2 regions of the Phytobacter diazotrophicus genome follow, and region 2 is predicted to be linked to the other one. Evidence: predicted binding sites of a transcription regulator. Region 2 holds the regulator's gene; the other holds the start of a gene.
The links. The regulator ArgR, encoded in region 2, controls arginine synthesis, uptake and breakdown. The targets are predictions, from matches to a motif close to ANTGAATAAAAATACANT.

Region 1 (15,960 bases), 730 kb from region 2:
GTAAAGCCGCGCTGGTGATGGGCTGCGTTGGGGTGACCGAAGGGGCGATTCCTTTCGCTGCCTCCGATCCGCTGCGCGTGATCCCCTCCATTATGATTGGCTCTGCCTGTGGCGCGGTAACGGCTGCGCTGTTTGGCGCACAGTGTTATGCCGGTTGGGGCGGCTTAATTGTTCTGCCGGTTGTGGAAGGCAAGCTGGGTTATGTTGCGGCCGTTGCCGTTGGCGCGGTGGTGACAGCGATCTGCGTGAACGTGCTGAAAAGTCTGGCGCGGAAGAAAGTGTCTCAGGTTGACGAGAAAGAAGACGACCTGGATTTAGATTTTGAAATGAATTAAGTGAGGAATGAGCCATGACTAAGATTGTTGCAGTAACCGCATGTCCTTCTGGCGTTGCGCACACCTATATGGCAGCCGAAGCGCTGGAAAGCGCAGCCAAAGCCAAAGGCTGGGAAGTAAAGGTTGAGACTCAGGGTTCGATTGGTCTGGAGAACGAACTGACCGCAGCGGACGTGGCGGACGCCGATATGGTGATTCTGACGAAAGATATCGGCATCAAGTTTGAGGAGCGTTTTGCGGGTAAAACCATCGTCCGCGTCAACATCAGCGATGCGGTGAAACGTGCCGACGCCATCATGAACAAGATTGCTTCACATCTGGCGCAAACCGCTTAATGTTATTTTGCCGGATAAGGCGTTCACGCCGCCATCCGGCAATCGTACCCACAGGAGTTCCTCATGACCACTCGTATTCAACGCCTCAAAGCCGCTCTGTTTCAAAACAACCGTGAAATTTCGCTTGAGCGCGCGCTGCTCTACACCGCCAGCCACCAGCAGACGGAGGGAGAGCCGGTTATTCTGCGTCGGGCTAAAGCGACCGCGTACATCCTTGAGCATGTTGAAATTTCGATTCGTGATGAGGAGCTGATTGCCGGGAACCGTACCGTTAAGCCGCGTGCGGGTATTATGTCGCCGGAAATGGATCCTTACTGGCTGCTTAAAGAGCTGGATCAGTTCCCGACGCGTCCGCAGGATCGCTTTGACATCAGCGAAGAGGATAAACGCCTCTATCGCGACGTGCTGTTCCCGTACTGGGAAAAACGGTCGATGAAAGATTTCATCAACGGGCAGATGACCGATGAGGTGAAGGCTGCCGTCAGCACCCAGATTTTTAGCGTTAACCAGACGGATAAAGGGCAGGGGCATATCATTATTGATTACCCACGCCTGCTGAACCACGGGCTGGGCGAATTGCTGGCGCAGATGCGCCAGCACTGCCAACAGCAGCCGGAGAATCATTTTTATCAGGCCGCGCTGTTACTGCTTGAAGCGTCGCAGCGGCACATTCTGCGCTACGCGCTGCTGGCGGAGAAGATGGCGGAAAGCTGCCCGGATGCGCAGCGCCGTCAGGAGCTGCTGACCATTGCCGCTAACTCCCGTCATAACATGCAGCACAGGCCGCAGACCTTCTGGCAGGCGTGCCAGTTGTTCTGGTACATGAATATCATTTTGCAATATGAATCCAACGCCAGCTCGCTCTCGCTGGGACGTTTTGACCAGTATATGCTGCCGTTTTACCAGGCCTCGCTGACTCAGGGCGAAGCCCCGGCATTCTTAAAAGAGATCCTTGAATCGCTGTGGGTGAAATGTAATGACATCGTGCTGCTGCGTTCCACCAGCAGCGCACGCTATTTCGCCGGATTCCCGACAGGGTATACCGCGCTGCTAGGCGGGCTGACGGAGAATGGACGCAGCGCGGTGAACGTGCTTTCGTTCCTCTGCCTTGATGCGTATCAGAGCGTGCAGTTGCCGCAGCCGAACCTTGGCGTGCGCACCAACGCGCTGATTGATACCCCCTTCCTGATGAAGACGGCGGAGACGATTCGCTTCGGCACCGGCATCCCGCAGATCTTTAATGATGAAGTGGTGGTGCCCGCGTTTCTGAACCGTGGCGTTTCGCTGGAAGATGCGCGTGATTACGCTGTGGTGGGCTGCGTGGAGCTGTCGATTCCCGGCAGAACCTACGGCCTGCACGATATCGCCATGTTCAACCTGTTAAAAGTGATGGAAATCAGCCTCTACGAAAACGAAGGCAACAGCGTGCTGACGTATGAAGAACTGCTGGCGCATATTCGCGCCAAAATCAGCCACTACATCACGCTGATGGTGGAAGGCAGCAATATTTGCGATATCGGCCATCGCGACTGGGCACCGGTGCCGCTGCTCTCTTCGTTTATCAGCGACTGTCTGGACAAGGGGCGTGATATTACCGATGGCGGCGCGCGCTATAACTTCTCCGGCGTGCAGGGTATTGGCATCGCCAACCTGAGCGACTCCCTGCATGCGCTGAATGGGTTAGTGTTTGAGCAGCAGCGCTTAAGTTTTGACGAACTGCTGTCGGTATTAAAAGGCAACTTCGCCACCCCGGAAGGCGAGAAAATTCGCGCCAGGCTGATCAACCGCTTCGAAAAATACGGCAACGATATTGATGATGTGGATAACATCAGCGCTGAATTGCTGCGTCATTACTGCAAAGAGGTGGAGAAATACCAGAACCCGCGCGGCGGGCAATTTACGCCGGGTTCCTATACCGTCTCCGCGCACGTGCCGCTGGGGTCGGTGGTGGGAGCGACGCCGGACGGTCGTTTCGCCGGGGAACAACTGGCGGACGGCGGTCTGTCGCCGATGCTGGGCCAGGATATGCAGGGGCCGACGGCGGTACTGAAATCGGTAAGTAAACTGGATAATACGCTGCTGTCGAACGGCACCTTGCTGAACGTGAAGTTTACCCCTGCGACCCTTGAAGGGGAGGCGGGCCTACGCAAGCTGGCGGATTTCCTGCGCGCGTTTACCCAACTCAAGCTGCAACACATCCAGTTTAACGTGGTGAATGCCGAAACGTTGCGCGAAGCGCAGCAGCGTCCGCAGGATTTCGCCGGACTGGTGGTGCGCGTAGCGGGCTACAGCGCCTTCTTTGTCGAGCTGTCGAAGGAGATTCAGGATGACATCATTCGCCGCACCGCGCATCAGTTGTGAGGTGATGGAGTCGCGTGGCGATGAGGTCGCGCGCATCTTCAACATTCAGCGCTATTCACTGAATGACGGACAGGGAATTCGCACGGTGGTCTTTTTTAAAGGCTGCCCGCATACCTGCCCGTGGTGCGCCAATCCTGAAGCTATCTCCCCACGTATTGAAACGGTGCGGCGGGAGAGTAAATGTCTGCACTGTGCGCCGTGTCTGCGCGATGCTGACGAATGTCCTTCTGGCGCGTTTGAGCGTATTGGCCGCGATATCACGCTGGATGAGTTGGAACGCGAAGTGCTGAAGGATGATATCTTCTTTCGTACCTCCGGCGGCGGGGTGACGCTCTCCGGCGGTGAAGTGCTGATGCAGGCGCCTTTCGCCACCCGTTTTTTACAGCGCATGAGGCGGCTGGGGATTCAGTGCGCCATTGAAACCGCAGGTGATGCCCCGGCCAGCCGCCTGTTGCCGCTGGCAAAGGCGTGCGATGAGGTATTGTTCGATCTCAAAATAATGGATGCCGTTCAGGCGCGCGAGGTGCTCAATTTGAATCTGCCGCGCGTGCTGGAGAATTTACGGCTATTAGTTAGTGAGGGGATCTCTGTGATTCCTCGGCTGCCGTTGATTCCGGGCTTTACGCTCAGCGCAGAGAACTTACAGCGCGCGCTGATGTTGTTGACATCATTAGGCATAAAGCAGGTACACCTGCTACCGTTTCATCAGTACGGCGAACCGAAATATCGTCTGCTGGGGCAGCCGTGGTCGATGAAGGATGTCCCTGCCCCGTCGGCGCAAGAGGTGGCGGCATTGCGTGAAATAGCAGAACGTGCCGGATTTCAGGTAACCACAGGGGGTTAACATGGCAGTCGCACCTGTACGACATCTGGTGGCAGTGACCGCTTGCGTGAGCGGCGTGGCGCATACCTATATGGCTGCCGAACGGCTGGAAAAGCTCTGCCAGCAGGAGAAGTGGAGCATTAAGATTGAAACCCAGGGGGCGCTGGGAACTGAAAATCGCCTGACGGAAGAGGATATCAGCCGCGCCGATGCGGTATTGCTGATAACCGATATTGAACTGGCGGGCGTGGAACGATTTACCCAAAGCCGCTACGTCCAGTCGGGCATTAGCGCTTTTTTGCGGGAACCTCAGCGGGTGATGAGCGCGGTGCGTAAACTTCTTTCAGCGCCGCAGCATACCCATCTTATTCTGGAGTAGTCTTCTTTTCCGTCAACTGGCTGTGATACTGCCGACGATACTCTGACGGAGAACGCTCTGTATTTTTGCGAAACAGGCGGCAGAAGTAGTTGCTGTCGACAAACCCACAGGTGTGAGCCACCTCTTTGACCTTCAGATCGTAACCCTTCAATAGCGTTTTGGCGTGTTCCAGCCGCGTATGGTTCAGGTATTCGTTAAAGCCGATGGCACCCGTTTTCTGAAACAGGTGCGAGAGGTAATTCGGCGAGATATAAAACGCCTGCGCCACCGACTCACGGGTTAACGGCATGGCGTAATTTTCGTCGATATAGTCGCGAATGGCTTCGAAAAGTGCCTGGCTACGCGAGGCCGTTTGAATCTGACTGCCCAGCAAATCGGCGCAGTGGCTCAGCAGGCTGGCGACGATAAGGCGAGCGGTTTGCTGTTCTTTCGGCTGCATTTGCATCTCGTGCAAGGTTTGCAGAAGGAATGAACCAATACGAGGTCCCCGGCGCGCGACGTGTTGTTTGGCCAGGTTATGCAACTCAGCGCCATCCCAGTGAGTGACGCTGAAACCGAGTTGTTGCTTACCGAATAGTACGCTCAGCATAGTGACAGGTTTCTGCCATTGCGGGGCGTTCCAGCCGCCAGCGGGGATGTAAAGCACATCCTGTTCGCTCATCAATGACGTCTCTCCATTGATGCCCATATCTGTCAGCGTTCCTTCCAGCACAATTTCCAGACGCGGGAAATCCACCTGTAACGCTGAGGCGGGTGCAGGACCAGTGGCGGTGGCAAAACAGATGTACCGCAGAGGTGTCTGGCCGCTAATCAGGCGGGTAAGCAGATGGCTGACGTCGTAATTCATGGTTTCCTTTTCCGTGCGCGCGAACCGCTCAACCTTAACTGGCGGCATAAAAAAAGGCCACACAATGTGTGACCTTTTACGCCTGTCTGTGAGGGTTAGCCGGTATTACGCATACCTGCCGCTACGCCTGCGATGGTGACCATCAGCGCCTGCTCTACGCGGCGATCCGGCTCTTTACCTTCCTCTTCCGCTTTACGGGAACGGTGCAGCAACTCAGCCTGCAGCACGTTCAGCGGGTCGGTGTAAATATTACGAAGCTGAATAGACTCAGCAATCCACGGCAGGTCGGCCATCAAATGGGAGTCGTTGGCGATCGCCAGAACCACGTTGATATCGGCTTCGAGCAGTTTACGCAGCTCGCTGCCCAGTGCCCACAGTTCTGGTTTCACCAGACGCTGGTCGTAGTATTCCGCCAGCCACAGATCCGCTTTGGAGAAAACCATCTCCAGCATACCAAGACGGGTTGAGAAGAATGGCCAGTCGCGACACATGGCTTCCAGCTCGCTCTGTTTGCCGTCTTCTACCACTTTTTGCAGTGCCGCGCCCGCACCCAGCCAGGCTGGTAACATCAGGCGGTTTTGCGTCCAGGCGAAAATCCACGGAATGGCGCGCAGAGATTCTACGCCGCCGGTCGGACGGCGCTTGGCCGGGCGTGAACCGAGAGGCAGTTTGCCCAGTTCCTGCTCTGGCGTCGCAGAGCGGAAGTACGGCACGAAGTCTTTGTTTTCACGCACGTAGCCACGATACAGATCGCAGGAGATATCTGACAGCTCGTCCATGATGTGACACCAGGACTCTTTCGGCTCCGGCGGAGGCAGCAGGTTGGCTTCCAGAATGGCGCTGGTGTACAGCGACAGGCTGCTGATGGTCACTTCCGGCAGACCGTATTTGAAGCGGATCATCTCACCCTGTTCGGTCACACGCAGGCCACCTTTCAGGCTTCCCGGTGGTTGTGAAAGCAGTGCCGCATGGGCCGGGGCACCGCCACGACCAATCGAGCCGCCACGGCCGTGGAACAGCGTCAGTTCAATGCCCGCTTTCTCGCAGGTTTTGATAAGCGCGTCCTGTGCCTGATATTGCGCCCAGGATGCGGCCATCACGCCCGCGTCTTTTGCGGAGTCGGAATAGCCAATCATGACCATCTGTTTGCCCTGAATAAAGCCGCGATACCAGTCAATGTTCAGCAATTGGGTCATCACGTCGTTGGCATTGTTCAGGTCGTCGAGGGTTTCAAACAGCGGTGCAACCGGTAGGGCATAGTCGATACCGGCTTCTTTCAGCAGCAGGTGAACACCCAGCACGTCGGATGGGGTCTTCGCCATGGAGATCACGTAGGCGGCTACCGATCCTTTCGGGGCATCAACGATCGCTTTGCAGGTCCGGAGAACCTCGAGGGTTTCATTGCTCGGCTCCCAGTTACGCGGTAGCAGAGGACGCTTGGAGTTCAGTTCGCGGATCAGGAAAGCCTGCTTATCGGCTTCGGACCAGCTTTCATAATCGCCGATACCCAGGTAACGGGTCAGCTCGCCCAGCGCTTCGGTGTGGCGGGTGCTCTCCTGACGTACATCAATACGCACCAGCGGCACGCCAAAACATTTCACGCGGCGCAGGGTATCGAGAAGTTCGCCATTAGCGATGATGCCCATGCCGCATGCCTGCAGCGATTTGTAACAGGCATATAGCGGTTCCCATAGCTGTTCGTTCTGGCTCAGCAGACCTTCTGGTTTCGGCAGTCGTTGGCCTTTCAGGCGGGCTTCCAGCCAGGCCTGCGTTGCCATCAACTGGCCGCGCAGTTTTTTCATCAGGTAACGATACGGTTCCTGCGCGCCTTCAGCACCGGCCAGCTCGCGAAGCTCGTCGGTACATTCGACCATCGAGAGCTCAGAGATCAGCAACTGAATATCTTTCAGGAACAGGTCGGTCGCCTTCCAGCGGCTCAGCAACAGGACGTGACGGGTAATGTCTGCGGTGACGTTCGGGTTGCCGTCGCGGTCGCCGCCCATCCAGGAGGTAAAGCGTACCGGTACGAAATCGACCGGTAACTTGTAATTCAGGTTCTCTTCAAGCTGTTCGTTGAGCTCGCGAAGATAGTTAGGCACACCTTCCCACAGGCTGTTTTCCACCACCGCAAAGCCCCATTTGGCTTCGTCGACCGGGCTGGGACGGTGTTTACGGATTTCATCGGTATGCCAGGACTGCGCAATAAGCTGGCGCAGACGGCGCATCAGTTGATGGCGCTCATAATCGGCGATATCGGTATTATCCAACTGCTTTAAGCAGTTGTTCACTTCCACCATTTTATGGATCAGCGTACGGCGGGTGATCTCTGTCGGGTGGGCGGTCAGCACCAGCTCCAGCGACAGCGATTCGACGGCTTGCTTGATGGTCGCTTCGTTGAGATCGGGTTGGTCTTTCAGTTTACGCAGAGTACGAGCAATCACTTCCGGGTTGCTTGCAGCTTCGCCTTTTGGCGAAATGCTGTGGTATTGCTCAGCGGTGTTGGCAAGGTTCAGAAACTGGCTGAATGCGCGGGCAACCGGCAACAGTTCATCATTGGACAGGTTTTGCAGCGTATTGAGCAGCTCCTGACGACTCGCTTCATTACCAGCACGTGAAGATTTGGACAGCTTACGGATTGTTTCGACCTTATCAAGAATGTTCTCTCCCAACGCATCCTTGATGGTATCCCCCAGCAGCTTGCCGAGCATACTGACATTACTACGCAAAGCGGAATATTGTTCGTTCATGTTAACCCAGACACCCCATCTCATTTTATTTTGTTATATCCACCGTCCTGCAACGTGAAACGGATAGATATCAGACACCGCCTTTTATAAAGCCACGTAAAACCCACGACGTCAATTGCGGCGAAATCGGTTCAGCAAACGAATAAATGGCGTGAATTTACGAAATTTAATTCGCTTGCCAGCTAATAAGCGTTGCTTATGGAATTGTGAACAACGTCACTCTATTTTATCCTCACTCCGAATGTGGTTAATCGGAGTGAGGTGGTGACATATCAATGCCAGCAGAAGTGATGAACCACCTGTGTGATTAACTCACGGGTGGGTTTAATAAAGCGGGTCTCAAGATATTCATCGGGCTGATGAGCCTGATTGATTGATCCTGGCCCCAACACCAACGTCGGGCACAGCGTCTGGATAAACGGCGCTTCGGTGCAGTAGTTCACCACTTCTGTTTCTACACCCAACAGTTTTTCGACCACGTCGACCAGTTGATGGTCCTGCGGGCATTCATAACCCGGGATCGGCGGATGAAGTTCAGAAACCGTCAGGCGACCTGGCCAGCGGCTGCTTACTGGTTCGAGCGCGTCATTGAGCAGGCCGTTCAGATCGTCGAGAGTCATACCCGGAAGCGGGCGGATGTCCATATGCAATTCACAGCAGGCGCAAATACGGTTGGAGGAGTCACCGCCGTGGATGCTGCCGAGGTTCAGTGTCGGATAGGGCACGGTGAACGCATCGTAGTGGAAACGCTCTTTCAGATTGTCGCGCAGTTGCAGAATATGGCCGATGGCGTCATGCATCAGTTCAATGGCGTTCACCCCGCGTGCGGGATCGCTTGAGTGGCCCGATTGCCCCAGTATGCGAATGGCGCTAGAGATATGGCCTTTATGCGCGCGGACCGGTTGCAGTGAGGTCGGCTCGCCGATGATGGCGCAATCCGGTCGCAACTGTGTATTTTCGGCAAAGTAACGCGCGCCTGCCATGCTGGTCTCTTCATCGGCAGTCGCCAGAATGTAGAGCGGCTTTTTCAGTTTCGTCACATCAACATCACGCAGCGCATCAAGAATGAAGGCGAAGAAGCCTTTCATGTCGGCAGTGCCCAGGCCGTAGAGCTTATTATCATGCTCGGTCAGGGTGAAAGGATCGCGCGTCCAGCGACCATCATCAAAGGGAACGGTATCGGTATGGCCGGTCAACAGAAGGCCGCCAGCACCCTCACCGATGCTGGCTAATAGATTAAACTTGTTGCGTGTGCCGGGGACGGGTTGCACTTCAACCTTGAACCCGAGGTCGCCAAACCATCCAGCAAGCAGATTGATTAAAGAAGCATTGCTTTGATCAAGGGCTTCTTCCGTTGCGCTGATAGACGGAGTGCCAATCAGGGCGCGGTAAATCTCGATAAATGGTGGCAAATTCATTTTCATTGTTGACATACCTGAGTTCGTGATAGTATCAATATTCATGCATTAATAGTGAATAAAAATACATTAATGCTGAGCGTAAAGGAACCCATTCGGCGCCTTTACAGCGCGACGTGGGATTGATGCCGAATCACTCCCTGGCAAACATGACGTACTAAGAAGGTAGACTGCCCCGATGTTGAACACATTAATTGTGGGTGCCAGCGGTTACGCCGGCGCAGAGCTAGTGACCTATGTAAATCGCCATCCTCATATGAACATAACCGCTTTGACGGTTTCAGCGCAAAGTAATGATGCAGGAAAATGGGTCTCTGATTTACATCCGCAGTTGAAAGGCATTGTCGACCTGCCGTTGCAGCCGATGTCGGATATCAGCGAGTTCACCCAAGGTGTGGATGTCGTGTTTCTGGCGACGGCGCATGAAGTGAGCCACGACCTGGCGCCGCAATTCCTCGCAGCGGGCTGCGTGGTTTTCGACCTGTCTGGTGCGTTTCGTGTTAACGATCCCGCGTTCTATGAAAAATTCTATGGCTTCACTCATCAGCATCCGGACCTGCTTGCGCAGGCAGTGTATGGCCTGGCGGAGTGGAGTGCGGATGCGCTGAAAGAGGCGAATCTGATAGCCGTGCCGGGCTGCTACCCAACGGCAGCGCAACTCTCCCTTAAACCGCTGATTGATGCGGGCGTGCTGGATCTCAACCAGTGGCCGGTCATTAATGCGACCAGCGGCGTGAGTGGCGCAGGGCGTAAAGCTGCTATCTCGAACAGTTTCTGTGAAGTCAGCCTGCAGCCGTATGGCGTGTTCAATCATCGTCATCACCCGGAAATCACTACCCATCTGGGTGCTGAGGTTATTTTTACCCCGCATCTGGGTAATTTCCCGCGCGGCATTCTGGAAACCATTACCTGCCGTCTGAAACCTGGCGTAACACAGGCGCAGATCGCGGAGATTTTCCAACAGGCTTATGGCGATAAACCGCTGGTGCGTCTGTACGATAAAGGTGTTCCGGCGCTGAAAAATGTGGTTGGCCTGCCGTTCTGTGATATTGGTTTTGCCGTGAAGGACCAACACCTGATTGTCGTGGCCACCGAAGATAACTTATTAAAAGGCGCGGCTGCGCAAGCAGTGCAGTGTGCCAATATTCGTTTCGGCTACGCTGAAACCCAGTCTCTTATCTAATTGAGTGCAGGCCTGATGATGAATCCATTAATTATTAAACTCGGCGGCGTACTGCTGGATAGTGAAGAAGCGCTGGAGCGTCTGTTTACCGCGCTGGTGAATTACCGCGAGTCGCACCAGCGCCCGCTGGTGATTGTCCACGGCGGCGGCTGCGTGGTGGATGAGCTGATGAAACAGCTCAACCTGCCGGTGAAAAAGAAAAATGGTCTGCGCGTGACCCCGGCCGATCAAATCGACATTATTACTGGCGCACTGGCTGGGACGGCGAACAAAACCTTGCTGGCCTGGGCGAAGAAACATCAGATTGCCTCTGTCGGCCTGTATCTTGGCGATGGTGACAGCGTGAAAGTGACGAAACTGGATGAAGATCTGGGCCATGTCGGCCTGGCGCAACCGGGTTCACCGAAACTGATTAACACGCTGTTGGACGGTGGTTTCCTGCCGGTGATCAGCTCTATCGGCGTGACGGATGAAGGCGAACTGATGAACGTCAACGCAGATCAGGCGGCGACGGCACTGGCGGCAACGCTGGGCGCAGACCTGATTCTGCTCTCTGATGTGAGCGGTATTCTGGATGGTAAAGGCCAGCGTATTGCCGAGATGACGGCGGCGAAAGCGGAGCAGTTAATCGCCCAGGGCATCATCACCGATGGCATGATTGTGAAAGTGAATGCGGCGCTGGATGCTGCGCGTACGCTGAATCGCCCGGTGGATATCGCCTCCTGGCGGCATGCGGATCAGCTACCGGCGTTGTTTAACGGTACACCGATCGGCACACGTATTCTGGCTTAAAATTTTCCCTGAACCCTCTCCTGAGAGGAGAGGGTGAGAGACAGGCAACACTAAACGAATTTAAGGAAGCATGTTATGGCACTTTGGGGTGGGCGTTTTACTCAGGCAGCAGATCAACGGTTCAAACAGTTCAACGACTCTTTGCGCTTTGACTATCGCCTGGCGGAGCAGGATATCGTTGGCTCTGTGGCCTGGTCCAAAGCGTTGGTCACCGTGGGTGTATTAACCAACGATGAGCAGCTACAACTGGAAGAGGCGCTGAATATCCTGCTGGAAGAAGTGCGCGCGAATCCGCAGCAGATCCTCGAAAGTGATGCCGAAGATATCCATAGCTGGGTGGAAGGCAAACTGATCGATAAAGTCGGCCAGTTGGGTAAAAAGCTGCACACCGGGCGTAGCCGTAACGATCAGGTCGCGACCGACCTCAAACTGTGGTGCAAAGACACGGTGGCTGAGCTGCTGACCGCAAACCGTCAGTTGCAAAGCGCGCTGATTGAAACCGCGGAAAATAACCAGGATGCAGTCATGCCGGGTTATACCCACCTGCAACGTGCGCAACCGGTCACTTTTGCCCACTGGTGCCTGGCTTATGTAGAAATGCTGGCGCGCGATGAAAGCCGCCTGCAGGATACGCTTAAGCGCCTTGATGTGAGTCCGCTGGGCTGTGGCGCGCTCGCAGGCACCGCTTATGAAATCGATCGTGAGCAGTTGGCAGGCTGGCTGGGCTTTGCATCCGCGACCCGCAACAGCCTGGACACCGTTTCTGACCGTGACCACGTGCTGGAACTGCTCTCCGACGCCTCTATTGGTATGGTCCATCTCTCCCGTTTCGCCGAAGACCTGATTTTCTTCAACACCGGTGAAGCCGGGTTTGTTGAACTGTCCGATCGCGTTACTTCCGGCTCATCCCTGATGCCGCAGAAGAAAAACCCGGATGCGCTGGAGCTGATCCGCGGTAAATGTGGCCGTGTGCAAGGCGCCTTGACCGGCATGATGATGACCCTGAAAGGTCTGCCGCTGGCCTACAACAAAGATATGCAGGAAGACAAAGAAGGGCTGTTCGATGCGCTCGATACCTGGCTTGACTGTCTGCACATGGCGGCGCTGGTGCTGGATGGCATCCAGGTGAAACGTCCGCGTTGCCAGGAGGCGGCACAGCAGGGTTATGCGAACGCGACTGAGCTGGCAGATTATCTGGTTGCCAAAGGCGTGCCATTCCGTGAAGCGCACCATATTGTTGGTGAAGCGGTAGTCGAAGCTATCGGCCAGGGCAAACCGCTGGAAGAGCTGGCGCTGGCGGATTTGCAGAAATTTAGCGCGGTGATTGCCGATGATGTCTATCCGATTTTGTCGCTGCAATCTTGCCTGGACAAACGCGCCGCAAAAGGCGGCGTGTCACCGAAACAGGTCGCTCAGGCCATTGCGGATGCGAAAAACCGGTTGGTTTGATTTGTGCGGGCTGGTGCCCTCACCCCGCCCTCTCCCACAAGGAGAGGGAGCAAACACTAAAAATGGCAACTTCGGTTGCCATTTTGCTTTTATCCCGGGCTTTTTTACGCAAAAAAAAAGCGGACCACGGGGTCCGCAAATGTTCACGTTGGCTTTAGTTGTTCAGAGAGAACGCGCAGTGGTATCAAGGGTAATGTCTCCCGCTGCGTTTCTTGAGCTAATTATTGAACAGAATGCTTGATAGGGATAATCGTTCGTTGCTATTCTATCTATCGCCATGAACTATCGTGGCGACGGAGGATGAATAATGAATATTCGTGATCTTGAATATCTGGTGGCGTTAGCCGAACACCGCCATTTTCGCCGCGCAGCGGATTCCTGCCACGTCAGCCAGCCAACACTGAGCGGGCAAATTCGTAAACTGGAAGACGAGCTTGGCGTTATGCTGCTGGAGCGTACCAGCCGCAAAGTCTTGTTCACTCAGGCCGGTTTGCTGCTGGTGGATCAGGCACGTACCGTGCTGCGTGAGGTCAAAGTGCTCAAGGAGATGGCAAGCCAGCAGGGGGAGACGATGTCCGGCCCGCTGCATATTGGCTTAATCCCTACCGTTGGACCCTATCTGCTTCCGCATATTATCCCTATGCTGCACCAGACATTCCCGAAACTGGAAATGTATCTGCATGAGGCGCAGACGCATCAGCTTCTGGCGCAACTGGACAGCGGCAAGCTGGATTGTGCAATCCTGGCGTTGGTGAAAGAGAGTGAAGCCTTTATTGAGGTGCCGCTTTTCGACGAACCCATGATGCTGGCGATTTATCAGGACCATCCCTGGGCGAATCGCGACCGCGTCCCGATGTCCGATCTGGCGGGTGAAAAGCTGCTGATGCTGGAAGATGGACACTGCCTGCGCGATCAGGCGATGGGCTTCTGCTTTGAAGCGGGTGCAGATGAAGACACTCACTTCCGGGCGACCAGTCTGGAGACACTGCGTAATATGGTGGCTGCGGGCAGCGGTATTACGTTGCTACCGGCGCTGGCGGTACCGCGTGAGCGTGTGCGGGATGGTGTGGTGTATCTGCCCTGTATTAAACCGGAGCCGCGCCGTACTATCGGTCTGGTCTATCGTCCGGGCTCACCGCTGCGTAGCCGCTATGAGCAGTTGGCAGAGGCCATCCGTGGTGCGATGGATGGCCATTTCGACAGTGCGTTAAAACAGGCGGTTTAAGCCATTTAGCGCAGCTACCCGATAGGCTTCCGCCATAGTCGGGTAGTTAAAGGTGGTATTAACAAAGTACTCGATCGTGTTACCGCCACCTTTCTGCTCCATAATCGCCTGGCCGATATGAATGATTTCGGCCGCGCGTTCCCCAAAGCAGTGAATCCCTAAAATCTCTTTGGTTTCGCGATGGAACAGGATTTTCAGCGTGCCAACGTTCATACCCACAATCTGCGCTCGCGCCAGATGCTTAAACTGTGCCCGGCCCACTTCATAAGGTACTTTCATTGCCGTTAGCTGCTGCTCGGTTTTGCCCACAGAGCTAATTTCCGGAATGGTGTAAATGCCGGTTGGAATGTCTTCAACCAGGTGCGCTGTCGCTTCACCTTTCACCATCGCCTGTGCGGCGATACGCCCCTGATCATACGCTGCTGAGGCAAGGCTTGGATAACCGATCACATCACCCACCGCATAAATATGCGGCAACGCTGTCTGGTACATACTGTTGACTTTCAACTGACCACGACCATCAGCATCCAGGCCAATATTTTCCAGTTGTAAACTGTCGGTGTTACCGGTGCGTCCGTTCGCATAGAGCAGGCAGTCTGCTTTCACTTTCTTGCCAGATTTCAGGTGCATAATCACACCATCATCCATTCCCTCGATCTGCTCGTACTCTTCGTTATGGCGGATAACGACGCCACTGTTCCAGAAGTGGTAGGAAAGGGAGTCCGACATTTCCTGATCGAGGAAAGCCAGCAGGCGATCGCGGGTATTGATCAGATCGACTTTTACATTCATTCCCCGGAAGATCGAGGCATATTCGCAGCCGATCACCCCCGCACCGTAGATAATTACGTGACGAGGTTCATGGTGCATATTCAGAATCGAGTCGCTGTCGTAAATGCGCGGATGAGAGAAGTTCACATCGGCCGGGCGATAGGGGCGGGAGCCACAGGCTATCACGAACTTCTCGGCGGTGAGGGTTTCTACTGAGCCGTCCGGACACTCCAGCGAAACTGTGTGTGGGTCAATAAAATGAGCGTTACCCTGCAAAATCTCGCAGCGATTACGCTCATAAAAGCCTTGCCGCATCTGCGTTTGTTGGTTAATCACGCTATCCGCATGGTTGAGAATATCGGCGAAAGAGGAACGAAGAAGGCGGGTGTGGTCGCTATATAAAGGGTTTTGGTTAAATTCGATAATACGGCTGACCGCGTGGCGAAGGGCTTTCGAGGGGATGGTTCCCCAGTGGGTACATCCTCCGCCCACGTTGTGATAGCGCTCAATCACCGCTATCCGGGCACCTTGTTTAACCAGCCCCATAGCAGCGCCTTCGCCGCCGGGACCGGAGCCTATAACTATTGCGTCGTAATCGTAGGAATGTGGCATGGGAGGGCTTACCTGTTCTTATACATAAAAACAACATAATAGTAACATCGTTAGCGGCATAACCCAATTATCGTTGTGCTTTTTTCATGCAGCAAAGCAGAAAGAGCTCGTAAACAATCATTCACAATCCAGTACAATCCGATTAGTTTTATTCTCTGGTATAGTGCCAGCAGGTCTGCGGAGGGATTCAAGCATCGTGATGGGCGTTAGAGCGCAACAAAAAGAAAAAACCCGGCGTTCGCTGGTGGAGGCGGCATTTAGCCAGCTTAGCGCTGAGCGTAGTTTTGCCAGCCTGAGTTTGCGCGAAGTTGCGCGTGAAGCGGGCATCGCCCCGACGTCCTTTTATCGCCATTTCCGCGATGTGGATGAGCTTGGCCTGACGATGGTCGATGAAAGCGGCTTAATGCTGCGCCAGTTAATGCGTCAGGCGCGCCAGCGTATCGCAAAAGGCGGCAGCGTTATTCGAACGTCCGTTTCGACCTTTATGGAATTTATCGGCAACAATCCGAACGCATTTCGTCTGCTGCTACGTGAACGTTCCGGCACCTCAGCGGCATTCCGCGCTGCGGTAGCACGTGAAATCCAGCACTTTATTGCGGAACTTGCCGATTATCTTGAACTCGAAAACCATATGCCGCGTGCGTTCACCGAAGCGCAGGCCGAGGCAATGGTCACTATTGTTT
Region 2 (15,960 bases):
CGCTGGTACGCCTCTCCGTGAGTGTGCAGGTGGAAGATGACGGCAAACGCGAACGCGGCTCCAGCGGTGGCGGCGGTCGTTTTGGCTATGACTGGTTCCTGAAAGATGTCGATGGCGACGTCCGTGCCGATGCCTGGGCAAAAGAAGCGGTGCGCATGGCACTGGTGAATCTCTCTGCTGTAGCGGCGCCTGCCGGAACACTGCCTGTGGTGCTGGGTGCTGGCTGGCCGGGCGTATTGCTGCACGAGGCGGTCGGGCACGGTCTGGAAGGCGACTTTAACCGCCGTGGCACGTCAGTATTCAGTGGTCACATGGGCGAGCTGGTAGCCTCTGAGCTTTGTACTGTCGTTGATGATGGCACCATTGCCGATCGCCGTGGTTCCGTCTCTATCGACGACGAAGGTACGCCGGGTCAGTACAATGTGCTGATTGAAAACGGTGTGTTGAAAGGCTACATGCAGGATAAGTTGAATGCCCGTCTGATGGGCGTTGCGCCAACCGGTAACGGTCGTCGCGAATCCTATGCGCATCTGCCAATGCCGCGTATGACCAACACCTACATGCTGGCAGGGAAATCGACGCCGCAGGAGATTATCGAGTCGGTCGAGTTTGGTATTTATGCGCCGAACTTTGGCGGTGGCCAGGTGGATATCACTTCCGGTAAGTTCGTGTTCTCTACCTCAGAGGCCTACCTGATTGAAAAAGGCAAGGTGACTAAGCCGGTGAAAGGGGCAACCCTGATTGGCTCGGGCATTGAAGCTATGCAGCAGATCTCCATGGTGGGTAATGACCTGAAACTGGATAACGGCGTCGGTGTCTGCGGCAAAGAAGGCCAGAGTCTGCCGGTGGGTGTCGGTCAGCCGACGCTGAAAGTGGACAACCTGACCGTCGGCGGGACGGCATAAGTTCGGTTTATTCCCGGATGGCGAAGCGCCGTCATCCGGGAGCGCATCCTACAATCTCCGCCCCTGCACGCCCTGATACAGCTTGGCGACCTCGTTAAAATAATCCGTCAAATAGTTAATACACACCTGCACCTTTAGCGGCAGTTTGTCTTTTTCCGTATACAGAGCCCAGACCGGACGCGGATCGGACTGATAGCGGCTGAACAAGATCTCCAGCGTCCCGTTATTGATCTCGTTGATCGCCCACATCAACGGTACATAGGCGATCCCGGCCCCGGCGGTAAGCCAGCGTGTCATGGTCATCGGATCGTTGGTGACAAAGCGGCCCTGAGGGATCAGGCGAGTGGAAATGCCCTCTGGTGCGATCAGCTCAAATTCATTATCTGGTCTGACGCTGTATTCCAGCCATGAATGATTAACAAGATCAGTGGGTTTTTCCGGAATACCGTACTGGGCCAGATAACTTTTAGCCGCACAGACGACCATCGGCATCGCGCCCAGACGACGAGAAAACAGGCTGGAATCCTGCAACGCGCCCACCCGGATGACCACATCCAGCCCGTCGGCAATCAGATCCGGTGCGGGAATGCCCGTTACCAGATTCACCGATAAACCGGGGTACTCTTTCAGCATCGCGGCGGTCATCTGCGCCAGAACATTGTGCGCCATGGTTGAAGAACAACCAATGCGCAGCGTACCGATGGGCGTGTTATTGAAGGCGTAAAGCTGTTCATGGACATCCTGCACTTCATGCAGCATGCGTCGGCAACCCTGATAATAAATTTTCCCGGCTTCGGTGAGCCCAAGGCTGCGTGTACTGCGGTTTAACAGCTTAACCTGTAGCTCATCTTCCAGCTTCGCCACCGTTTGACTGATGGAAGATACGCTCATTTGCAACTGCCGGGCCGCGGCAGTAAACGAGCCTTGTTCCACCACTTTGGCGAATACCGACATGCGTTTAAGTCGTTCCATTATTCACTCTGGCTTAAAAGTGATTTAGATCACATAATATAGATAACAGCATAACAGTTACGTTAATATACTATTCGCTGAATAATTAACGTGCCGATCTCGCCTTGCTTCCTGCTCCGCTGCGGTGCGTATAAGAAATATTGTCGCCTGCATTCTCTCTAATCAAGGTCAACATGAGTCTGTTTCCCGTTATCGTGGTGTTCGGTCTGTCGTTCCCACCGATTTTTTTTGAATTGCTTTTGTCACTGGCGATCTTCTGGCTGGTGCGCCGCATGCTGATCCCGACCGGGATCTATGATTTTGTCTGGCATCCGGCGTTGTTCAATACTGCGCTTTACTGCTGCTTGTTTTACCTGCTGTCGCGTCTGTTTGTTTGAGGTAGAAGTGAAAACACTAACAAGAAATTTCTTTCGTACCGCCATCACCCTGGTGCTGGTTATCCTCGCTTTCATCGCTATTTTCCGCGCATGGGTGTACTACACAGAATCCCCCTGGACTCGCGATGCGCGCTTTAGCGCCGACGTGGTCGCTATCGCGCCTGACGTCGCCGGATTAATCACCGACGTCAGCGTTCACGATAACCAACTGGTTAAAAAAGACCAGGTGCTGTTTACCATCGATCAGCCGCGTTATCAGAAAGCGCTGGAAGAGGCTGAAGCGGATGTCGCTTACTACCAGGCGCTGGAAAGTGAAAAGCGCCGTGAAGCAGGCCGCCGTAACCAGCTTGGCGTTCAGGCGATGTCCCGCGAAGAAATCGATCAGGCTAACAACGTCCTGCAGACAGTATTACATCAACTGGCGAAAGCGCAGGCTACACGTGACCTGGCAAAACTGGATCTGGAACGCACGGTGATTCGCGCACCGGCAGACGGATGGGTTACCAACCTCAATGTCTACGCCGGGGAGTTTATTACCCGTGGTTCAACGGCCGTCGCGCTGGTCAAACAGAACTCCTTCTATGTTCAGGCTTATATGGAAGAGACCAAACTGGAGGGCGTTCATCCTGGCTTCCGGGCCGAAATCACCCCGCTGGGCAGTAACCGGGTTCTGAAAGGCACGGTAGAGAGCGTGGCAGCCGGGGTGACGAATGCCAGCAGCAGCAATGACAGCAAAGGGATGGCGACCATTGATTCGAATCTTGAGTGGGTACGTCTGGCGCAACGCGTGCCGGTACGTATTCGCCTGGATGAGCAGCAGGGGAATCTCTGGCCAGCAGGCACGACGGCTACGGTTGTGGTAACGGGGCAAACCGATCGCGATGAGAGCCACGACTCATTTTTCCGCAAACTGGCTCATCGCCTGCGTGAATTTGGTTAATCCCTATGGCTATGTTTTCCATCGCCAGCTACCACGTTCGCTTCGCCCTCAAACTCGCATGCGCTATCGTACTGGCGCTATTTGTCGGTTTTCATTTCCAACTGGAAACACCCCGCTGGGCAGTATTGACGGCGGCGATTGTGGCGGCAGGTCCGGCTTTTGCTGCCGGGGGGGAACCCTGGTCGGGCGCGATTCGTTATCGCGGTATGCTGCGTATTGTCGGTACTTTTATTGGCTCTATCGCCGGTCTGACCATCATCATCGCCATGATCCGTGCTCCATTCCTGATGCTGACGGTTTGCTGTATCTGGGCGGGGTTTTGTACCTGGGTTTCTTCGCTCGTCCGTGTGGAGAACTCTTACGCCTGGGGACTGGCAGGCTATACGGCGCTGATTATTGTTGTGACAATCCAGAGCGAACCGCTGCTGGCCCCTCAGTTTGCCGTTGAGCGTTGCAGTGAAATCGTTATCGGTATTGTCTGCGCCATTGCGGCAGATTTGCTGTTTTCTCCCCGTTCGATTAAACGCGAGATTGACCGCGAGCTGGACAGTCTGCTGGTGGCCCAATACCAGCTAATGCAGTTGTGCATTAAACATGGCGACCCAGAAGACGTGGATAAAGCCTGGGGAGCACTGGTGCGGCGCACAACTGCCCTGGAAGGGATGCGCAGCAACCTGAAAATTGAGTCCTCCCGCTGGGGGCGCGCCAACCGCCGACTGACAGCGATCAATACGTTGTCGCTTACGCTGATTACCCAGGCCTGTGAAACGTATCTGATCCAAAATACGCGACCCGAATTGATTACCGACACGTTCCGTGAACTGTTCGATGAGCCCGTAGAAACCGTTCAGGACGTGCATAGACAAATGAAGCGGATGCGCCGGGTGATTGCCTGGACCGGTGAACGTGAAACACCAGTCACCATCTATAGCTGGGTAGGGGCGGCCACGCGGTATTTGCTGCTTAAACGTGGGGTGGTGAGCAACACCAAAATCAGTGCGACGGAAGAAGAAGTCCTGCGCGGCGAAGTGGTTATCAAACCGGCATCAGCGGAACGCCATCATGCGATGGTCAACTTCTGGCGTACCACTCTATCCTGCGGGTTAGGGACCTTATTCTGGTTGTGGAGCGGCTGGACTTCCGGTAGTGGAACCATGGTGATGATCGCGGTGGTGACGTCGCTGGCAATGCGTCTGCCAAATCCGAAAATGGTGGCTATTGATTTTCTGATAGGGACGTTGGTCGCCCTGCCGGTCGGTGCGCTCTATTTTCTGTTTATCATCCCTTCGACGCAGCAGAGCATGCTGTTGCTCTGCATCAGCCTGGCTGTACTGGCTTTTTTTGCCGGTGTCGAGGTGCAGAAACGGCGGCTGGGTTCGCTGGGGGCGCTGGCAAGTACCATCAACATTATCGTGCTTGATAACCCGATGACGTTTAAGTTCAGCCAATTTCTTGATAGCGCGCTCGGGCAAATTATCGGCTGCGGGCTGGCGCTGATCGTCATTTTGCTGGTGCGGGACAATTCGCAGGCACGTACCGGGCGGATGTTGCTCAATCAGTTTGTCTCGGCGGCCGTTTCGGCGATGACAACCAACAGCGCGCGACGTAAAGAGAACCATCTTCCTGCGCTCTATCAGCAGTTGTTTTTACTGTTGAATAAATTCCCTGGCGATGTGGCGAAATTCCGCCTGGCGCTGACATTGATCATCGCTCATCAGCGTTTACGTGATGCGCCTGTACCAGTGAATGAGGAGCTTTCGGCGTTCCATCGACAGCTTCGCCGTACGGCTGACAGCGTCATCTCCGCCCGATCTGACAGCAGACGACGGCACTATTTCTCGCAGTTGCTGGAGGAGCTGGAGGTCTATCAGGAGAAATTGCAGCACTGGGATGCGCCGCCGCAGGTGACCGAGCCGGTAAAACGACTTACCGGAATGTTACACAAATATCAGCATGCACTAACCAGCAGCTAGACCCAAAACCGACGCCAGAAGCGTCGGTTTTTTTATGGCTATACTTTACGGGAGCTTTTGTAAATCACAGATCAGGAGGACAAATGACAACGCAGGCATTGCAGGACAGCGAACTTTTCCAGACGGGCTATCTTGTCGATGGCGTCTGGAAATCGTTGGACACGACATTTGACGTACTGAACCCGGCGACCGGCGAGGTTGTCGCGAAGGTAGCAAAAGCCGGGAAAAAAGAGACGGAAGCCGCTATCGCCGCAGCCACCAGGGCTTTTCCCGCCTGGCGTGCGAAAACGGCAAAAGAGCGTTCCGCCATCCTTTATCGTTGGTACGAATTGATCATTGAAAACAAAAGCTGGCTGGGAAGGTTAATGACCACCGAACAGGGCAAGCCCTTAAAAGAAGCCGAAGGTGAGGTGGACTATGCTGCAAGCTTTATTCAATGGTTCGCCGAGCAAGCGAAGCGTGCTAATGGCGAAATTATCCCGCCGATAAAACCCGGATCGCGTATTTTTGCTACCCGCGAACCCATTGGCGTTGTGGCAGCGATAACCCCCTGGAATTTCCCGATGGCGATGCTGACCCGTAAGCTGGGACCCGCGTTAGCCGCAGGGTGTACGGGCGTGATTAAACCCGCCAATAACACGCCGCTCAGTGCCTTTGCGCTGCTGGCGCTGGCGAAAAAAGCGGGCGTGCCGGACGGTGTGCTAAATGCGGTTGCCGGGAATACATCGGAAATTAGCGATGCGATCATGGCGAGCCATGATGTACGCAAAATTTCCTTTACCGGATCTACCGCAGTCGGTAAAACATTGGTGCGTAACGCGGCTGAAACCATGAAGAAAGTCTCCATGGAGCTCGGGGGCAACGCGCCTTACATTGTCTTTGAAGACGCAGATATTGATGCGGCGGTAAAAGGGGCGATTGCCAATAAATTCCGTAATGCCGGGCAAGTTTGTGTGAGCGTAAACCGTTTCTATATTCATGAGTCGGTGTATGACACCTTCACGCAGAAACTGGCAGAGGCGGTCAATGCCCTTAAAGTCGGGAATGGTCTTGACGACGGTGTGGTGGTCGGCCCGCTTATTGAATCTTCGGCGGTGGGTAAAGTGCGTGAACACGTGGAAGACGCCGTCGCAAAAGGGGCGAAAGTTCTGGCTGGGGGTAAAGCGCACGCGTTGGGGGGAAATTTCTGGCAACCCACCGTCCTGGGGGATTGCAGCGATGGCATGAAGCTGGCGAACGAAGAGACGTTTGGCCCGGTCGCCGCCTGTTTTCGCTTTACGACTGAGGATGAAGTTATCCAGCGCGCTAACGCAACGCCGTTTGGTCTTGCAGCCTATTTCTACACTCAAAACTTATCCCGCGTGTTCCGCGTCTCCCAGGCGATTGAAAGTGGGATGATTGGTATCAATGAATGCGCGGTATCCACTGAGCTGGGCCCATTTGGCGGTGTAAAAGAGTCCGGCCTGGGACGGGAAGGCTCCGTTCTGGGGCTGGAAGAGTTTATGGAAGTCAAAACCCTGCATCTCGGGGGATTATAGTGAAACGGGTGGCGTAAGCCGCCCGACAGGGCTGGATGGCGGACAATGAATACCTATATCTTCGATTTTGCTGAGATCGACACGCAAAGTAAGTTCTATCACGAGTTTTCCCGCCGGTTTGCTCTCGATGGGGCAAGCATTACCGATCTGGATTCATTATGGATAGTAGTGACGGAAAAGTTGTCGTTGCCGGTTGAAATTGAGTTCATTCATCTTAGCGAAACACTGCGGCGGCGTTTCGGCGCGCTCATTCTGCTGTTTGATGAAGCGGAGGAAGAGCTGGAAGGGCAGTTGCGTTTTAACGTGCGCTAATGCAGCACAAAAAAAAGCCCCCGACAGGCGGGGGCAAGTCGTCGGAGTAGACGACGAGGGTTTATTTGTAGAGTTCCGCCGTTGCGTGCCAGGTATCACCTTCCTGGAGTTCGGTCACGTGGTAGGCTTTCGCGCCTGCCGCGTCCGCTTTGGCAGATAATTCGTCACGGATGCTCATTGGAGAACTTGCGGTCTGGGAAACAGAAATGGTCCCAATGGCCTGCATGTTTTGTGTTTGGTTATCGGACAGTTGAGTGGCTGCGCTGGCACCAAAAGAGATCAGTGAAGCTAAACCAAGGGCTGCGATGATTGCGTTACGTTTCATTGTCTTTCTCCTCAATACTCAACGGCGAGAAGGTTTATACTGCTATTTTTATGCCTGGTGCCGCTGAGTGATGATGACATAGGGTTGTCGGTTAATTATTTATACAGTTCAGCAGTGGCATGCCAGCTATCGCCGGTACGTGCTTCGATGATGCGATAAGAAGACGCACCCTGTTCTTCAGCTTTTTTGTTCAGTTCTGCACGCATATCCATCGGGGATGATGCAATGCCACCGACAGAGACGGTACCTAATGATTGGCGATTCTGCGCCTGGCCAGCATCGATAGAGCTTGCTGCAAATGCGCCAAAGGACAGAACAGAAAGGATGCTGAGTGTTGCTAGAGTTGATTTGATTTTCATAATGCTTACCTCGTCGAATCTTAATTCCTGAGGGCTTTGTTTCGTGACCCTCATCACAAAATCAAGTATACACTAATAACGTGTAAAATTAATACTGAGCTAATTATTGCTATTGTAAGTAAGTGGTAAAGAAACCTTTTTTTATAGTCAAAAAGGCATAAAAAACGGATGATTTTGAGCGGGGATTTATTTTTTAATAATTAAAATCAATGAGATGCGTTATTTTGATTTTTTGTGCGAAAACATTCATTGCGTGAATGAAATGCGACGGAAATTCGCACATTGTGTTAAAGGAAGGGGGGCCAGAAAGAGATGTGACTCTAAGAGAGGCACTTCCCCGGCACGAAACCGGGGGAAGGAATTAAAGCTCTTGTTCGAAGAGTACGAGGATGGCTTCGTAAAGTTCTTTGACCGTAAAGCCGCTTGCCGGGGTAGTGAAAATAGTATCGTCACCGGCAATAGTACCCAGAATACCTTCCGCTTTGCCCAGCGAGTCCAGTAAGCGCGCAATCAGTTGTGCAGCGCCTGGGCTGGTATGAATAACAACAACGGCGTCGTTGTAATCGATATCAAGCACCAGATTTTTGAGCGGGCTGGAGGTGGTTGGAACACCCATTTCGACAGGCAAACAGTACACCATCTCCATTTTGGCGTTGCGCGTACGCACCGCGCCGAATTTAGTCAACATGCGGGAGACTTTAGACTGATTGATATTGTCAAAGCCCTGTTCTTGTAACGCCAGAACAATCTCTCCCTGAGAACTAAATTTCTCTTCTTTAAGTAGCGCTTTAAACGCTTTAACTAATTCTTCTTGTTTTGCCGAGCTTCGCATAAGTCACCCGTATTAAGGCCGTGAAAACTACATTATTATGCACATGGATGAATTTTTATGCAAATAATCTACTGTGGAAATAACTCAAATTTTCTTATAGTTCACGTAAATTTTATCAAATTACGTTATGGAACCTACTGTGTCATGTGTCGCAAATTCAAGCAAAAGTAAAATAAATGTTACTGAAATGATATTGTTTAGATGGATATCAGCGCTATATTGTAAACTCTCAATCTTAGTTGCTTGGTTTGCCGGTCCGACGGTCGTGAAAGCCCATTATAATATTTTAAAAGCGTGCCATGCCGCAGAATTTTGGCTGGTTCGTTGCCATAATTATCAGGGTGAATTAAGGTCGCCGCAATGGAGTAACAAAATATTTAGCTAACCATAATAAGGAGTTTATGATGAAAGTTGCAGTCCTCGGCGCAGCTGGTGGCATCGGCCAGGCGTTAGCTCTACTACTTAAAACTCAACTGCCTTCAGGTTCAGAACTCTCGCTCTATGATATTGCTCCTGTAACCCCTGGGGTTGCTGTTGACCTCAGCCATATTCCTACCGCTGTGAAAATTAAAGGTTTTTCTGGAGAAGACGCAACGCCTGCTCTGCACGGTGCGGATGTGGTGCTGATTTCCGCGGGCGTCGCGCGTAAACCGGGTATGGATCGTTCCGATCTTTTTAATGTGAATGCCGGTATTGTGAAAAACCTGGTCGCGCAAATTGCCAAAACCTGCCCCAAAGCCTGTATTGGCGTGATCACTAACCCGGTTAACACTACGGTGGCGATTGCCGCAGAGGTGCTGAAAAAAGCTGGTGTGTATGACAAAAACAAACTGTTCGGCGTGACAACGCTGGATATCATTCGCTCCAATACCTTTGTGGCTGAGCTGAAAGGTAAGCAGCCGGGCGAGGTTGAAGTGCCAGTCGTGGGCGGACATTCAGGCGTCACCATTCTGCCGCTGCTGTCGCAAATTCCGGGTGTCAGCTTCTCTGAGCAGGAAATTGCCGATCTGACAAAACGTATTCAGAACGCGGGCACTGAGGTGGTCGAAGCAAAAGCGGGTGGCGGGTCTGCAACACTCTCTATGGGCCAGGCAGCCGCGCGCTTTGGCCTGTCGCTGGTGCGTGCGTTGCAAGGCGAAAAAGGCGTTGTCGAATGTGCCTATGTTGAAGGCGATGGCCAGTATGCCCGCTTCTTCTCTCAGCCGCTGCTGTTAGGTAAAAATGGTATTGAAGAACGCCAGTCGATTGGCAAATTAAGCGCCTTTGAACAGCAGGCGCTGGAAGGGATGCTGGAAACCCTGAAAAAAGATATTCAGCTCGGCGAAGATTTTGTTAACAAGTAAATAGCCGCCGCCATCTGGTACGCCGTTTGCCTCCAGAGACGCGCAAAAAAAACCGGAGTTCATTAGGCTCCGGTTTTTTTATCGCTTTTAGTTGGTCGCTGGATATTCCTGGATTGTGACCTGCAGTTTTAGTTTCTTGTCATCACGCATCACTTCAACCGGTATTTCTGACCCGGGACGAATTTCCGCGACCTGGTCCATGGTTTCCAGTGCCGAGACCGCGGGCTTACCATTTACGCTGACAATAACATCATTCACCTGAATGCCTGCCCGGGCTGCCGGACCATCTGGCGAGACTTCATTAACCACGATTCCCTGAATTTGATCGATACCGCCGTTCTGGGTATGCATGGGGGCGATTTCTCTTCCGCCGATACCGATATAGCCACGGATCACCCGACCATCGCGAATCAACTTATCCATGATTTTCGTCGCGAGCTGGAAGGGGATAGCGAAACCAATACCTTCCGGTGTCTCGCCATCGTTGCTCTTGTCGAAAGAGAGAGTATTGATACCCATTAACTCACCCAGCGAGTTCACCAGCGCGCCGCCGGAGTTGCCGTGGTTGATGGAGGCATCCGTTTGCAGGAAATTCTGGCGACCTGTTGGGTTCAGGCCAATACGCCCGGTGGCACTGATGATCCCCTGAGTAATGGTTTGCCCCAGGTTATAGGGGTTACCAATCGCCAATACCACATCACCAATGTGCGGTACACGACGCGGATTGATCGGAATCACCGGCAGGCCGCCAGTGGCGTTAATTTTCAGTACCGCCAGGTCGGTAAGGGAGTCCGACCCCACGAGAAGCGCCTCAAAAACGCGGCCATCCTGCAAGGCAACGATGATCTGGTCCGCATCGTTGATAACATGTTTATTCGTAACGATATAACCACGCTGATCCATAATTACACCGGAACCCAGGGTACGAATTTCCAGACGATTATGGGATGACGTATTCATACTACGGTTATAGACATAGACTACCGCGGGCGCGGCGCGGCGAACCGCCGGGTTGTAACTGGCGGGCGTTTCATCGGTACTGTCAAATTGCGTTGCGGTTAGCGGGTTATGCTGGCGTAGCGAAGGCAGGGCGGCGAGGATAATGCCACCAACCATTAAACCAATTGCAACCGAGCGTAAGAGCTTCAAAAACATGATGCAGGCGTCGTCATTAGGGAGTCGCAGCAGCATAGCACGAGTTTTCCGGACATCACATGCAGCGGTGATGTCCGGGATCGCATTTGCTTAACGTAGCAATAAATAGAGTGTTTCATTGCCGCGGATGATTTGCAGAGCAATTACCGATGGTTTGGTTTCAAGAACCTTACGCAGCTCGGCAATGGACTGCACCTGCGTACGGTTAATGCCAATAATGACATCGTCTTTATGCAGGCCTGCCTGAGCAGCCGCACTGCCTTTTTCGACGTTCTCAATATTGATACCTTTCGTACCGTCTTTGAGTTGACCATCACTCAACGAGGCGCCCTGCAGCGCCGGGGAGATCAGTTCAGCGCTGGCAGAAGACGAAGTGCTCTTATCCAGTGTGACTTCAATATCCTGCGGTTTGCCGTCACGCAGGATGCCTAACTTCACTTTTGCGCCCGGTTCCGTCGTTGCAATGCGTGAACGCAGTTCGGCAAAGCTGTTCAGCGGCTTGTCATTAAGGCTGACAATCACGTCGCCAGATTTAATGCCTGCTTTCGCTGAGCCGGAGTTCGGTAATACTTCGCTGACAAAGGCGCCACGCTGCACATTCAGGTTGAAGGCTTTGGCGATATCAGCACTCATCTCGGTCCCTTTAATACCCAGCAGGCCGCGTTTGATTTCGCCGAACTGAATCAACTGGCGAGACAGTGTCTGTGCCATATTACTCGGAATCGCAAAACCGATACCGACGCTGCCGCCGCTCGGCGCAAGGATTGCTGTGTTGATGCCAATAAGCTCACCGTTCAGGTTCAGCAATGCGCCGCCGGAGTTACCGCGGTTAATCGAGGCATCGGTCTGGATAAAGTTTTCCAGCCCTTCGAGATTAAGTCCGCTTCGGCCCAGAGCAGAAACAATCCCGGATGTCGCTGTTTGCCCCAGCCCGAACGGGTTCCCCACGGCAACGACAAAGTCACCCACTCTTAACTTATCGGAATCGGCGATCGCGATTTGCGTGAGGTTGCTGGGGTTTTGTAGCTGCAACAGCGCAATGTCGCTTTGATCGTCGCCGCCAATCAGTTTGGCCTCGAACTCGCGACCATCGTTGAGCTGGACATTGATTTTTTGCGCCTGGTTAATGACGTGGTTGTTCGTCAACACGTAACCTTTTGCTGCATCAATGATGACCCCGGAACCCAACCCTTCAAAAGGCTGAGCCTGCTGCTGTTCGGGCAACTCATCGCCAAAATATTTTTTCAGTTCATCAGGGACTTTCTGTCCTTGTACCGCCGTTCCTTCCACCTGCACGCTCACCACGGCAGGTAAAACTTTCTCCAGCACTGGCGCGAGGCTGGGAAGCGCTCCCTGGCCTGGAACCTGCGATGGCATCGCTGCCATAGTCTGGATGGGTGCCGAGAGAGATAACCCGACACTTAACGCTAACGCACTCAACAGCTGGGTTTGTTTCTTCATTGATGCTGGCTCTCGTAACCTGAAGTGAAAGGGAAAACGATGCAAAACAGTTTGATGTTATTGAAATTTCAATCGGATAACAATGAGGTTAATGACTAAATGATAGCTGTGATTATAAAGACAAGACGGGCGCAACCTGTGCGCCCGTTAAAAATGCGGTAATAAAGTGATTATTTGCGGTTTGCGTTGCCGCGCAGCAAGCCGGAGGCACCTTCGGAATAGTCACGAGGAATCTGTACCGGTGCCTGATCGTTGCCCGCTTCGGACTCCGCCAGACGGTTACGGAATGGGTTTTCCTCAGCAGACATTTCCGGCAGTAAGCTGCTGGAACTTTTTGCCATGTGCTGATAAAGCTGGCGGTAATCATGCGCCATATTGTCGAGGAGTTCTGCGCTGCGAGCGAAGTGATTGACCAGCTCTTCACGGTACTCTTCAAGTTCTGCTTTATTTTTTTCCAGCTCGTACTGCATTGCCTGTTGCTGGCGTAATTTCCGGTTTCCAAAACGCATGGCCACAGCACCAATGATGACGCCGACGACTAACCCAATTAGCGCGTATTCCCAGGTCATGTACTTCTCCCATTGTCTTATGGTTCCGTAGGGTAATAGCTGCAAGCTCCTTGCCTGCGCCTGATTATGCCACTATAACCGCTATTCGCGCAGAAGTGGAATCCCGACGCGGCATCGCGTAGGGTAGAACGACCTTTTTTTCGCCAACCCTGTGGGCAGGATCGATTTTCAAGGAATAACGATAACACCATGCAGAGCCTTACCCCGACATCGCGTTACCTCAATGCCCTCAACGAGGGTAGCCATCAGCCGGATGATGTGCAAAAAGAAGCTGTTAGCCGTCTTGATCTCATTTACCAGCAAATTGTGACCAAAGAACATTCCGCCCCGCAAAGCGGTGGCCTGATGGCGAAATTTGGCAAATTGTTAGGTAAGCGTGAGCCCACGACGCTTACCCCCGTACGCGGCCTTTATATGTGGGGGGGCGTTGGGCGCGGTAAAACCTGGTTAATGGACCTCTTTTTTCAAAGCCTGCCAGGGGAACGGAAACAGCGTCTGCATTTCCACCGTTTTATGCTGCGTGTGCATGAGGAATTAACGCAACTACAGGGGCATAGCGATCCGCTGGAGATTGTCGCCGACCATTTCAAAGCCGAAACCGATGTACTCTGTTTTGATGAGTTTTTCGTATCGGATATCACCGACGCCATGTTGCTCGGCGGGCTAATGAAGGCACTCTTCGCCAGAGGAATTACGCTGGTCGCCACTTCGAATATTCCGCCAGACGAACTTTATCGTAACGGGTTGCAACGGGCGCGTTTTTTACCGGCCATTGATGCCATCAAACAGTACTGCGATGTGATGAATGTCGATGCGGGTGTGGATTATCGTCTGCGTACATTGACCCAGGCCCACCTGTGGCTTTCGCCATTAAATGAACAGACGCAGCAGCAGATGGATAAACTCTGGCAAGCGCTGGCAGGGGCAAAACGGACTCATTCTCCAGTATTAGAGGTCAATCACCGTCCGCTGGCGACGCTGGGGGTGGAAAATCAGACGCTGGCGGTATCGTTCGCCACGCTGTGTGTGGATGCCCGCAGTCAGCACGACTATATTGCCCTCTCTCGTCTGTATCACACCGTCATGCTATTTGATGTCCCGGTCATGACACCATTAATGGAGAGTGAGGCGCGACGTTTTATCGCACTGGTGGATGAATTCTACGAACGGCATGTGAAGCTGGTGGTGAGCGCGGCTGTTCCGCTGTACGAGATTTATCAGGGCGAGCGACTGAAGTTCGAGTTCCAGCGCTGTCTGTCTCGTCTGCAGGAGATGCAGAGCGAGGAGTACCTCAAGCGGCAACATATGCCATAACTGCCCGGTTCTCTGTGGGCAAAGGGCTGGGGGTGAGGGCATCAGACCGTACAACCCCAACACCGAAAAACCCTCTTCAAATCACAAATAGGGGTCGATCTTTGACCCCGACTTCTCTATAATCCTGCGACCCCACGTTACAAGAAGGTTTTTTTCCCAAAACTTTCTCTGCGCCGGCATAGGCTATTCGAAGGGGTAGGTTTGCTGGACAATGTCGTGTGAACCTCAACTGACTAAACGTTTGGGTGTTCACCAACGTGTAACTTATTATTTGGGTAAGCTTTTAATGAAAACTTTTACAGCTAAACCAGAAACCGTACAACGCGACTGGTATGTTGTTGACGCGACAGGTAAAACTCTGGGCCGTCTGGCTACTGAACTGGCACGTCGCCTGCGCGGTAAGCATAAAGCGGAATACACTCCGCACGTTGATACTGGTGACTACATCATCGTTCTGAACGCAGAAAAAGTTGCTGTAACCGGCAACAAGCGCGAAGACAAAATGTACTACCACCACACTGGCCACATCGGTGGTATCAAAGAAGCGACCTTTGAAGAGATGATTGCCCGCCGTCCTGAGCGTGTGATTGAAATCGCGGTTAAAGGCATGCTGCCAAAAGGCCCGCTGGGTCGTGCTATGTACCGTAAACTGAAAGTTTACGCTGGCAACGAGCACAACCACGCGGCACAGCAACCGCAAGTTCTTGACATCTAATCGGGATTATAGGCAATGGCTGAAAATCAATACTACGGCACTGGTCGCCGCAAAAGCTCTGCTGCTCGCGTGTTCATCAAACCGGGCAACGGTAAAATCGTAATCAACCAGCGTTCTCTGGAACAGTACTTCGGTCGTGAAACTGCCCGCATGGTAGTTCGTCAGCCGCTGGAACTGGTCGACATGGTTGAGAAACTCGATCTGTACATCACTGTTAAAGGTGGTGGTATCTCTGGTCAGGCTGGTGCGATCCGTCACGGTATCACCCGCGCTCTGATGGAGTACGACGAGTCCCTGCGTTCTGAACTGCGTAAAGCTGGCTTCGTCACTCGTGACGCTCGTCAGGTTGAACGTAAGAAAGTCGGCCTGCGTAAAGCACGTCGCCGTCCGCAGTACTCCAAACGTTAATTGCTTTCTGCGAAAGCAGAACGATTGGCGAAAAACCCGGTTTCTACCGGGTTTTTTTATGGATAAAAATCACGTTATCCACAGTAATGAGTTGATTCTCTCTTCTTTTTCAGCATTTCCAGAATCCCCTCACCACAAAGCCCGCAAAATCTGGTAAACTATCATCCAATTTTCTGCCCAAATGCCTGGGATTGTTCATTTTTTGTTTGATGTTTAAACGAGAGTGACTGTGCGCGTGGGTGGGTTACCAACATCTCGCCGGTCAAAGTAAGACTGGTAGCAGTAAAAATACTGAATATACCTGGAGGTTTTCATGGCTGTCGCTGCCAACAAACGTTCGGTAATGACGCTGTTTTCTGGTCCTGTTGACATCTATAGCCATCAGGTCCGTATCGTGCTGGCAGAAAAAGGTGTCAGCTTCGAAATTGAGCACGTGGAAAAGGATAATCCTCCTCAGGATCT

Region 1: argC (N-acetyl-gamma-glutamyl-phosphate reductase) is a predicted target of ArgR. The motif match lies at 9,299-9,316, and genes of this name have one in related genera.

What each region holds. Positions count from the first base shown of each region.
Region 1 is NZ_CM125428.1:5,492,738-5,508,697, reverse strand. Features, by position in the region: gene ACS0RQ_RS26635 (PTS fructose transporter subunit EIIC) at 1-335, shown strand, start outside; gene ACS0RQ_RS26630 (PTS fructose-like transporter subunit IIB) at 350-670, shown strand; gene ACS0RQ_RS26625 (formate C-acetyltransferase) at 734-3,031, shown strand; gene ACS0RQ_RS26620 ([formate-C-acetyltransferase]-activating enzyme) at 2,997-3,875, shown strand; gene ACS0RQ_RS26615 (PTS fructose-like transporter subunit IIB) at 3,877-4,233, shown strand; gene ACS0RQ_RS26610 (helix-turn-helix transcriptional regulator) at 4,220-5,080, opposite strand; gene ppc (phosphoenolpyruvate carboxylase) at 5,176-7,827, opposite strand; gene argE (acetylornithine deacetylase) at 8,100-9,251, opposite strand; gene argC (N-acetyl-gamma-glutamyl-phosphate reductase) at 9,424-10,428, shown strand; gene argB (acetylglutamate kinase) at 10,444-11,220, shown strand; gene argH (argininosuccinate lyase) at 11,296-12,669, shown strand; gene oxyR (DNA-binding transcriptional regulator OxyR) at 12,977-13,894, shown strand; gene sthA (Si-specific NAD(P)(+) transhydrogenase) at 13,877-15,277, opposite strand; gene fabR (HTH-type transcriptional repressor FabR) at 15,474-15,960, shown strand, end outside.
Region 2 is NZ_CM125428.1:555,807-571,766, forward strand. Features, by position in the region: gene tldD (metalloprotease TldD) at 1-905, shown strand, start outside; gene aaeR (HTH-type transcriptional activator AaeR) at 954-1,877, opposite strand; gene aaeX (p-hydroxybenzoic acid efflux pump operon protein AaeX) at 2,051-2,254, shown strand; gene aaeA (p-hydroxybenzoic acid efflux pump subunit AaeA) at 2,262-3,194, shown strand; gene aaeB (p-hydroxybenzoic acid efflux pump subunit AaeB) at 3,200-5,167, shown strand; gene ACS0RQ_RS02730 (NAD-dependent succinate-semialdehyde dehydrogenase) at 5,251-6,705, shown strand; gene ACS0RQ_RS02735 (barstar family protein) at 6,751-7,017, shown strand; gene yhcN (peroxide/acid stress response protein YhcN) at 7,079-7,342, opposite strand; gene yhcN (peroxide/acid stress response protein YhcN) at 7,438-7,701, opposite strand; gene argR (transcriptional regulator ArgR) at 8,063-8,533, opposite strand; gene mdh (malate dehydrogenase) at 8,938-9,876, shown strand; gene degS (outer membrane-stress sensor serine endopeptidase DegS) at 9,964-11,031, opposite strand; gene degQ (serine endoprotease DegQ) at 11,122-12,492, opposite strand; gene zapG (Z-ring associated protein ZapG) at 12,663-13,061, opposite strand; gene zapE (cell division protein ZapE) at 13,251-14,375, shown strand; gene rplM (50S ribosomal protein L13) at 14,662-15,090, shown strand; gene rpsI (30S ribosomal protein S9) at 15,106-15,498, shown strand; gene sspA (stringent starvation protein SspA) at 15,812-15,960, shown strand, end outside.